One region of the Shewanella sp. SR1 genome, then DNA from elsewhere that is predicted to be linked to it. Evidence: predicted binding sites of a transcription regulator. Region 1 holds the regulator's gene; the other holds the start of a gene.

Region 1 (4,992 bases):
ATTTCTCAAACAACCAACACAAGGTGCCAGAGAAAATCCCGCCCACGGCTTCAACGCTATCACCGCTGTTACGCAGATCATTTAACGCATGTTGGATAGGCAAACCTGCGCCACAGCTGGCGTTATAGCGCCAAAATAAACGACGATTACCCAGTTGCTGCTTTAACTCACGGTAGAAAGGCAGTGGACCCGAGCCTGCGAGTTTATTCGCGCTCACCACATGGATGCCACGCTCGAACAGCTCTGGATATTGCAGCGTCAAACTGGCGCTGGCACTGATATCTAAGGCCACCAGCTCATCGCAGTTAACTTGCTCTAATTGCTCGAACAAGTGCTCGTACTGCCAAGGCGTAGCCTCGGTATTAAACTCAGTCTGCCACGCGGCAAGATTAATACCTGTGGATTTAATCAAGGCTTTACTCGAACTGACTAAACCGACTAACTCAACGCTAGCTTCGAGTTCATGGTCCAGTGATGGCGACACAGACTTAAACAAATCGACCCATGCCTCACCTATATTGCCCACGCCGAGCAGCAAGACACCAATGCGTTTACGCGGCCCAGCGCAGCGGCGATGAACCTTTTGCGTCAACAGATTCACCTGCGACTGAGGCACCAGCGTCACTAAGCTTAAGTCACCACTAAACAAAGGTTTAGCATCACGACTTAATAAACGGGCGAAGCTACGGCGATAATGTTCAGCATCGGCACTCACTAACGCCACTAAGCCGAGATCTGTGTTGATCTGTTGTTCGCTGATCCCTAATGCTTGTGCATGAGTATCGAGTAATCTTTGCACTTGTTTTTGATTTTCAGCGGTATAGGCAAGCTCAACCCTTTGATGGGCAGACGTCCAATGGGCCAATGGCGTTAAACCCGCGGCGATCAACGAATCTAATAAGCTCGTTAATTCACCCGTGAGCTTAAAGCCGAACAAGACGACAGCATTGAGGTTCGTCACCACAGGCGCGCTCGCAGACGAACTGTGGGGCGCAATCAAGGTAAAGTCGGTGTGTGATGCATAACTTGAGCGCACCGCTAAACTCACTTCGGTATTGAACAAAGGCTGCAAAGTGCGCGAATGCAATACTGGCGAGCCTAAACGCGCTAGGCGGTCGGCTTCGGCAAGTGACATGCTTTTCAGTAATTTAGCATCGTTGATCTTATTAGGATCAGCGTTGAACACCCCTTCCACATCGGTCCAAATGGTCACGCGCTCAATATCGGCAAGGCTGGCAATCAAGCTAGCGCTAAAATCGGAACCATTACGACCAAGTAATAAAGTATCGCCGCGCTCGTTAGCGCAGATAAATCCAGTGATCACCAGTCGTTCATTTGGGTGGGCGGCCAACAGCGCTTGTACTTTTGCGCGGGATTCCTGCACCCGAATTTGCGGCACGGCGGCTTCATCGGCCACTAAAATTGAACAGGCATCCACATGGCTTGCGGCCACGCCTGATTCGCGCAGCAGCGCCGCCATTAAACGTGCCGACCAACGCTCGCCAAAGCTCACCACATGGTTAACTTGGTATTCGTTACGTTCGTCGAGGGACAATAGACTGATGAGCTGCGCCTGATCTGTCGCCAAACGCTCGCGCAGATCGCGGGCTTGTTCGTTCGACAATAACTGCTCTACCAACCCCTGTTGGTAGCTGGTCAGCACTTGTAATTCTTCTTGCCACAACTGACCCGCATCACGCAGCGCTAATAATTTATACAGGAAATTCGTACTCTTACCCGCCGCAGAGACCACCACAAGGTCATCGCTATGACCGTGGGTTAACAGGATATGGGCGACTCGGCGATAACAATCGGCATCCGCTAAACTGGAGCCACCAAATTTATGTAAGTGACAACGTGCCATCTATTATTCCTCTACTGACAAGCCGCAACGGCGGCTAATCCTGCTTGAATATCTGCAACTAAATCGGCGGCATCTTCAATACCCACCGATAGACGCAATAGGGTGTCCTTAATGCCTGCCTCAAAACGCGCCTGCGGCTCCATGGCTCTGTGGGTCATAGTTGCGGGCACGGCCACCAAACTTTCAACGCCACCTAAACTTTCCGCCACACTAAATAAGCTGAGTGCACCTAAAAAGGCCACCACTTCGGCCTCGCCGCCCTTGAGCTCAAAACTCAGCATAGCGCCAAAGCCCTTTTGTTGCTTGGCGGCAATGGCATGACCTGGGTGATCCGCAAGACCAGGGTAATAAACTTTGCTCACCACAGAGCTTTGCGTTAACACCTCAACAATGCGCTGGGCATTGGCTTGATGTTCACGAATTCGCACCGCTAAGGTACGTAGGCCGCGCAGGGTTAAGTAACTATCAAATGCCGATCCCGTTAAGCCTAACGTGTTCGACCACCAATGTAAGCTTTCGCCAATTTGTGCATCTTTGGCAACCACAGCGCCGCCAACCACATCGCTGTGACCATTGATGTATTTAGTGGTGGAGTGGATAACGATATCCGCGCCTAACAATAGGGGTTGTTGCAATATCGGCGATAAAAAAGTGTTATCGACCACCACCAGCGCGCCGACCTCATGGCTTGCCTTAGCAATAGCCTCGATATCCACCACACGCAATAGCGGGTTAGACGGGGTTTCGAGCCACACCATCTTAGGATTTTGCGCGATCGCTGCGGTTAACGCTTGGCTGTCGGTTTGATCAACCACAATCAGCTTAAACTGGCCTTTCTTCGCCAAATTAGTAAATAAACGGTAAGAACCGCCGTAACAATCGTGGGGCACCACCAATAGATCATCGGGGCCGAGCAAAGTGGTCACTAGGGTGATGGCCGCCATGCCAGTGCAGGTCACTATGCCAGTGGCGCCCTTTTCTAATTGCGCTAATGCTTCGCCTAAAATACAGCGTGTTGGGTTGCCTGAACGACTGTAATCGAATTCGCGAGGATTTTTATGACCATCGAAGGCGTAATTAGTCGACAAATAAATCGGTGGCACAACTGCGCCATATTGAGTATCGCTTTCGATACCCTGACGCACTGCCAGTGTGGCTAATTGACGCTCTGCCATGGGTGGACTCCTAAATTCGGTAGACTGATAGAGATGTCTGGACGTCTAAATGTACCTAAGCCCAAGGCCATCGTCAATAGGCGTGAAGACGTTTAGACGTCTGAACATAAAGAAATCTGTTTGCAATCACAAAGAAATAGTAGCAATAATTTGACTGTTCTTTGTAAGGGTTTAAAATCTGCCCCGAATTTAGCGTTATAACAGGTGAGTCAATGACTGAATGGAATGGGGAATACATCAGCCCCTATGCTGAACATGGCAAGAAGAATGAACAAGTAAAAAAAATTACTGTGTCTATTCCGCTCAAAGTGCTTAAGGTCCTTACGGACGAACGAACTCGTCGTCAGGTCAATAATTTGCGTCACGCCACCAACAGCGAGCTGTTGTGTGAGGCATTTTTGCACGCCTACACTGGCCAGCCATTGCCTAACGATGAAGATCTGTCAAAAGATAGCCCAGACAGCATTCCCGCCGAAGCCAAGTTGCTGATGGACGAGATGGGGATCGAGTGGGAAGACATGGAATAGCGACTTGTCGCTGGCAAAGTTACATCACAGTGCTCATCAATAGGGATCGTTAACGATCCCTTTTTGTTTATATGGAATCCTATGTTTTCTATGATAGATCCACAGACTCTCGCCTTGGCCTCACTGATTGTATTTCTTGGCGCCTTAACCCAGAGCCTGATTGGGTTTGGCCTAGCGGTTGTCGCCAGTCCTTTGCTGTATATCGTCGATCCGCAGCTCGTACCGGGTCCCGTTATTGCCATGGGATTTACCATCTCGCTACTGACCTTATTCCGGGAACGTGGTCATTTAGAATTCAATGGCTTGCAATATGCGCTTATAGGTCGCGTGCCCGGTGGTTTTATCGGCGCGAGTCTGTTGCTGTTTGCGCCTCAGCCCATACTCGGGTTATCCATCGCCGCCATTGTGGCTGTCGCGGTTATACTCAGCCTGTATAAATTCAGCCTGCCAGTGAATAAGAAAACCCTCTTTGGGGCGGGCGTCGTCTCGGGGATTTTCGGTAATATTGCCGCTATTGGTGGCCCGCCGATGGCGATTCTATTGTCAGGCAAAGACGCTTCGCAGTTTCGTGCCGCCCTGTCGGCCTTCTTCATTTTTAGCTCCACCATAGCTATGGTCATTTTGGCGATCACTGGCTTATTAGAATTGAAGCACCTGTGGCTGTCGTTAATGTTGCTGCCTTCAGTGCTTTTAGGGTATTTAGTCGCGGGGCGATTAGTGGGCAGTGTCGATAAAGATAAAACTAAAATGGCGACCTTAGTCCTATGCAGTATCAGCGCCTTAGTGCTAACGGTGAAATCGGTTATCGAGTTATTGCCCCAATAAGCGTCCTGCTTGTATTGGCAAATCATCTGAAGATTCAAACAATAAAAAAGCACTGACATTGTCAGTGCTTTTCTTTATCTATCAATATCTAAAGCCAGCTTACACTCAGCTTAAATAGCTTTGCCCTGCGTACACAATAAAGTGTCTTAGAGCGAGTACGCCGGTTAAGCTCGCGCAGGCAACCATGATCATTGCGCCCTTAGTATGGCGAGTCGCGGCTGGTAGCAACATGAACAGCAATGGAATACCAAAACCTATACCGACGACGCCTATCCAGAACACGCTTGCCCATAGCCCAGAGGTTAACGACGCTAAGGCCGCAGCCGCCGCGCCGCCCTTGAAGTACAAGGCGCAGAACAACATGAACAGGAACAAGATTTCAATCGCCATCACAGGCAACTCTAAACCGTGCATCTTGACTAAAGTTTTATCGTGGCTGTCAGTCTTAAACAGCAAGAGTGCCAGTACCGCGTTTGCCGCAGCGCCCGCCGATAAACCCGACACTAAAAACAGCGCAGGCAGTACCGCAGTGTTGAGCATAGGGTAAGCATTCATCGCCGAAATTAAGAAGCCAGTGTAAGCCCCTACGCCAATGGCGAGG
Region 2 (4,992 bases), on a different contig from region 1:
TTCATAATGCCGCTCATGCCGAATTCACGCACGCCGTAGTAAATGTAGTTACCAGCTGGATCGTCTTGAATACCTTTAGAACCTGACCACAGTGTCAAGTTAGAACCCGCTAAGTCAGCAGAGCCGCCTAACAGTTCAGGTAACATAGCACCGAAAGCACCGATGGCATTTTGTGAGGCTTTACGGCTCGCAATACCTTCGGCTTTGTCCTGTGATGCTTGCACGAATGCCTGCGCTTTTTCTTCAAAATCAGCAGGTAATTCACCTTTTAGTACACGGCGCTCATATTCAGCAGCCAGTTCTGGGTGAGCTGCGCTATAAGCCGCAAACTTCTCGTTCCATGCTGCTTCACGGGCAGCACCGGCTTCTTTGGCATCCCAACCGGCATAAACGTCAGCAGGGATTTCAAACGGTGCGTATGGCCAGCCAAGGAATTCACGGGCTGCTGCGATTTCCGCATCGCCTAATGGCGCGCCGTGGCAATCGTGGCTGCCAGATTTGTTGGGTGAACCAAAACCGATAATGGTTTTGCAGCAAATCATGGTTGGTTTATCGGTCACCGCTTTAGCCGCTTCGATAGCAGCACGGATTGCCGCGCTATCATGACCGTCAACACCGGCAATCACATGCCAGCCGTAAGCTTCAAAACGCTTTGGCGTATCATCGGTGAACCAGCCTTCAACATGGCCATCGATAGAAATACCGTTGTCATCCCAAAATGCGACCAGTTTGCCTAGACCTAAAGTACCGGCTAATGAACAGGCTTCGTGGGAAATACCTTCCATCAAACAGCCGTCGCCGACGAAGCAGTAAGTGTAGTGATCAACGATATCGTGACCATCACGGTTAAACTGTGCCGCTAAGGTTTTTTCAGCAATCGCCATACCGACTGCATTGCTGATGCCCGCGCCGAGTGGACCCGTTGTGGTTTCAACACCTGGGGTGTAACCGTATTCTGGGTGACCCGGGGTTTTTGAATGCAATTGACGGAACTGTTTCAGTTCTTCGATTGGTAATTCATAACCTGTCAGGTGAAGTAAAGAGTAGATCAGCATTGAACCGTGACCGTTAGAAAGGACGAAACGGTCTCTATCTACCCATTTAGGATTGGTCGGGTTGTGCTTAAGGAAATCATTCCACAGCACTTCAGCAATATCTGCCATACCCATTGGGGCGCCGGGATGGCCTGAATTTGCTTTTTGAACTGCATCCATACTTAACGCACGGATTGCGTTTGCGAGTACTTTACGGGAAGACATGCTCTCTCCTGCTTGTTTGTGGGGTCTAGCGGGCAATTTGGATGCATATTTTCCCCTACATGCCAGTGTGACGCAAACTAAAATTATCATTCACTCAGCAAAAGATGGCCGAATCGTAAACTCGTAGAAACAAGCTAGTCACTTTACTGGCGTTTACTTGAGTGGGCCTCGCAAGGATCACTTGTAATGGAGAAATAAATTTCTCAAAAATCGAGTAAACTTAATGCTATGAAATATAAGTAAAATAACCTATTTAAGACTGAGCATAGTCGTTTTCAGGTCACAATCTGAGAGGATTTTTTCTCACTGGGGGTGATCGGCAATCGGATTTAAACTAAAATAGCCGTCTAGATGTAGATGCTTCTACACGTTTGAATGCTAACGACGAGATTTTCCTACTATGGCAAAGCACTTGTTTACTTCTGAGTCGGTCTCAGAAGGTCATCCCGATAAGATTGCAGATCAGATTTCTGATGCTGTGCTAGATGCAATTCTGGCTCAAGATCCAAAAGCACGCGTGGCGTGTGAAACTTATGTCAAAACTGGCATGGTATTAGTCGGTGGCGAAGTCACGACTTCTGCTTGGGTTGATATCGAAGAAATCACCCGTAAAACGGTGCGTGAAATTGGTTATACCCACTCAGATATGGGTTTTGATGCAGACTCGTGCGCGGTATTAAACGCCATTGGTAAGCAATCACCTGATATCAATCAAGGTGTAGACCGTGCTGACCCTGCTGAGCAAGGTGCAGGCGACCAAGGGTTAATGTTTGGCTATGCCAACAACGAAACCGACGTCCTAATGCCAGCGCCTATCACTTATGCCCACGCATTAGTGAAGCGTCAGTCTGAAGTGCGTAAAAACGGCACCCTGCCTTGGTTACGCCCAGATGCGAAAAGCCAAGTCACATTTGCCTATGATGATGGCAAAATTGTGGGTATTGATGCCGTCGTATTGTCAACTCAGCACAGAGATGACGTATCACAAGCCGACTTAATTGAAGGCGTGATGGAAACCATCATCAAGCCAGTATTACCAGCTCAATGGCTAAACAAAGACACTAAGTTCTTTATCAACCCAACTGGCCGTTTTGTTATCGGTGGCCCAGTAGGCGATTGCGGCTTAACCGGTCGTAAGATCATCGTTGATACCTACGGCGGCATGGCCCGTCATGGTGGTGGCGCATTCTCTGGTAAAGACCCATCAAAAGTTGACCGTAGCGCGGCATACGCTGCCCGTTATGTGGCAAAAAACATAGTGGCAGCAGGTCTTGCTGATCGCTGTGAAATCCAAGTGTCTTACGCTATTGGTGTGGCAGAGCCGACTTCTATCAGCATCGAGACCTTCGGTACGGGTAAAGTGTCTGAAGATTTGTTGATCAAGTTAGTACGTCAACACTTCGAACTGCGTCCATACGGTTTAACGGCCATGCTCGATTTAGCACGTCCGATTTATCAAGCGACTGCCGCTTATGGCCACTTTGGTCGTAACGAATTCCCTTGGGAAGCAACTGACAAAGCTGAAGCACTGCGCGCTGACGCGGGTCTATAATCGGTTTCGATTAAAACCCGTTAAGATTGCAAAATATAAAAACCGCTACCCAGCGGTTTTTTTATGCCTGCAATTTGGTTCCCCAAAGCAAGATAATTGTATCGTCAGTTGTGCAGCATTCATTATCATTGTTTCCCCTGTGACTCGTCACCTCTTTGTTTAACAAAAAGCGTCCCTAAGGGCTCAACTAAAACATCCTGTTTTAGAAGGTCACAGGTGTAACAATGCCAATCGCTGTTCGTTTAGCAAAAAAAGCTATTTACCCAAAGTAAGATAACTTTGTAGTCAGTTGTGCAGCATGAATTGTCATTATTTCCCCAGTGACTCGCCGTAAATATATCCCTATAGGCTCGACGACGGCATCCATGCCGCCAACGGTCACTGTTGCAACAATGCCAATCCTTACTAACCCTCTCGCTGTTCGTTCAACTAAAAAAGCTATTGCCCCAAAATCAGTTTCGAAGTTCAAAAAGCAAACAGTCCGAATAAAGCTTTAGCTATAGAAAAGCTAATGTGGTGGACTACTTTCAATCTAGAAGTTATGCCTGTCCGATCTTTCTCGCCAATGCTTGCCGCCGCAAAAAGTTAGCGCTTATCCAGCAATAATTGCGCCAACCGCAGGCGGCATTTGCGAGTCCTTTGGTTAAGGGGACTGTTGGTGGTCATGCCCGCAATGCCAGCTTGGTCATTTATAGTTTATTGGGCTGATAAGGCCGCAGTCGGTAGTGATGATAAACAACCAAGGTCAGCCTGTACGCATGTCAGGATAACCCCACGCCCTAAAGACGTAGCGTAATGCAGCGAAAAGCAGCCAGCCTTATGGGCGCAAGCCGATGAGGGGATGTGGTGCGAGAGTGAGTCTGGGCTGGAATGCAGTGGACCACGCGCCTTAGTCAGTCAAAAGTGAGCGTAAAAGAATGAGAAAGATAAAACGATATCAAGTGATTACCCATCAAACTGTATAAAAAAACCGCTACCGCAAAAAAGCAAATTCCTATAGCATTATTCATACCCATTTACACGGATGTGGCAGCGGCCAAGTCCAACAAGCGATTTATGCCCTGCAAACAGCGCAGCGCATAAATACTAAGACGTTATAAACCACAAGGAGAGTTCATTTGAATATCAATGCAACAGTTTTAGGCCAGTTCATTATTGTGTTCGCGCTAATTATGGGGGCACTGTGTTACTACCTTGGTCGTCGTAAAACCCAAACGCCAGTGTTGACCGGTCTACTTGGTATGGTGCTTTCAATCATTCCACCGTTTGGTCTGGTTTATCTGGTGGTGCTGGTGCTAAAAAAAGATGTAGGTTCGACATCAGCAGTAGTAAGTGGGTAAGGTGGTTTATAACAAGCAAAGCCAGCCGACGCGTACCGCGCAGCTGCTTTGAGCGTTAATTTTCAAAGGTGACCATGACTGACTGGAAGAAGTATGAGCGTTTCATAGCCGAACTTTGCTCTGAGGACTATCAATCTCAAGATGTCACGGTTATCCCAAATGCCAAAATCAAAGGTTGTTTAAGTCAAACGATTAGACAGGTAGATGTCCTAATAGACTCTCGCTTTGGTGACGATAGAAATCGCAGGATTATTGTAGATGCCAAGAAATATAGCCGTCCCCTAAATGTTAAAGACGTTGAAAGTTTCCATGGAATGATGATGGACTGCTCCTCAAAAGCTGGCATTTTAGTTTGTCCAAACGGCTATAGTGAGGCGGCAAAAAGAAGAGCACAAGATTATATTAATTTGAAAATTGTTGCTCTCTCTGAATTAGAAAATGTTGATCTCTCGCTGTGGGATGACTGTATAAGTGATAGTTGTAATGAAAGAAAAGAGCGAGGTCTAGTACTTTGGGATTCGCCTATGGGTATAGGAGCACCATCTACTCCAGTATCAATTACTACTATTGGTAAATGCGATATCTGTGGGGATTTTCATATTTGGTGTTGGGACTGTGGTGGTAAATTTTGTTTGGGCGATGAAAGTGAGTTGAAGTGCAACTGCAACCACCCTTGGTTTTGGCTTACCGCCATCGAAGAAGATGAAAGTAGTGAAGGTGGCAACGAAGTATTGAAGTCTGTATACCTGCTTTTGGTTACTTTAACAGATGCATTAATCGCGGATAGAAAGCCGCTAAATTGAAATTAACAAGCGCATTTTGTTCGCCCCTGCGGGGCTGG

What was found. Region 1 encodes MetJ, which represses methionine synthesis genes. Its sites were predicted from a motif close to TAGACGTCTAGACGTCTA; they were not measured.
Region 2: the regulator MetJ is predicted to act here: its motif matches at 1,600-1,617, upstream of metK (methionine adenosyltransferase).

What each region holds. Positions count from the first base shown of each region.
Region 1 covers NZ_JAJAEF010000011.1:148,231-153,222, reverse strand. Annotated here, with positions in the region: gene KV201_RS12660 (bifunctional aspartate kinase/homoserine dehydrogenase II) at 1-1,864, opposite strand, end outside; gene metB (cystathionine gamma-synthase) at 1,876-3,039, opposite strand; gene metJ (met regulon transcriptional regulator MetJ) at 3,252-3,566, shown strand; gene KV201_RS12645 (sulfite exporter TauE/SafE family protein) at 3,648-4,391, shown strand; gene nrfD (NrfD/PsrC family molybdoenzyme membrane anchor subunit) at 4,497-4,992, opposite strand, start outside.
Region 2 covers NZ_JAJAEF010000027.1:55,676-60,667, reverse strand. Annotated here, with positions in the region: gene tkt (transketolase) at 1-1,259, opposite strand, end outside; gene metK (methionine adenosyltransferase) at 1,660-2,811, shown strand; partial or broken gene KV201_RS19135 (IS91 family transposase) at 3,367-3,581, shown strand; gene KV201_RS19130 (hypothetical protein) at 3,930-4,151, shown strand; gene KV201_RS19125 (restriction endonuclease) at 4,226-4,954, shown strand.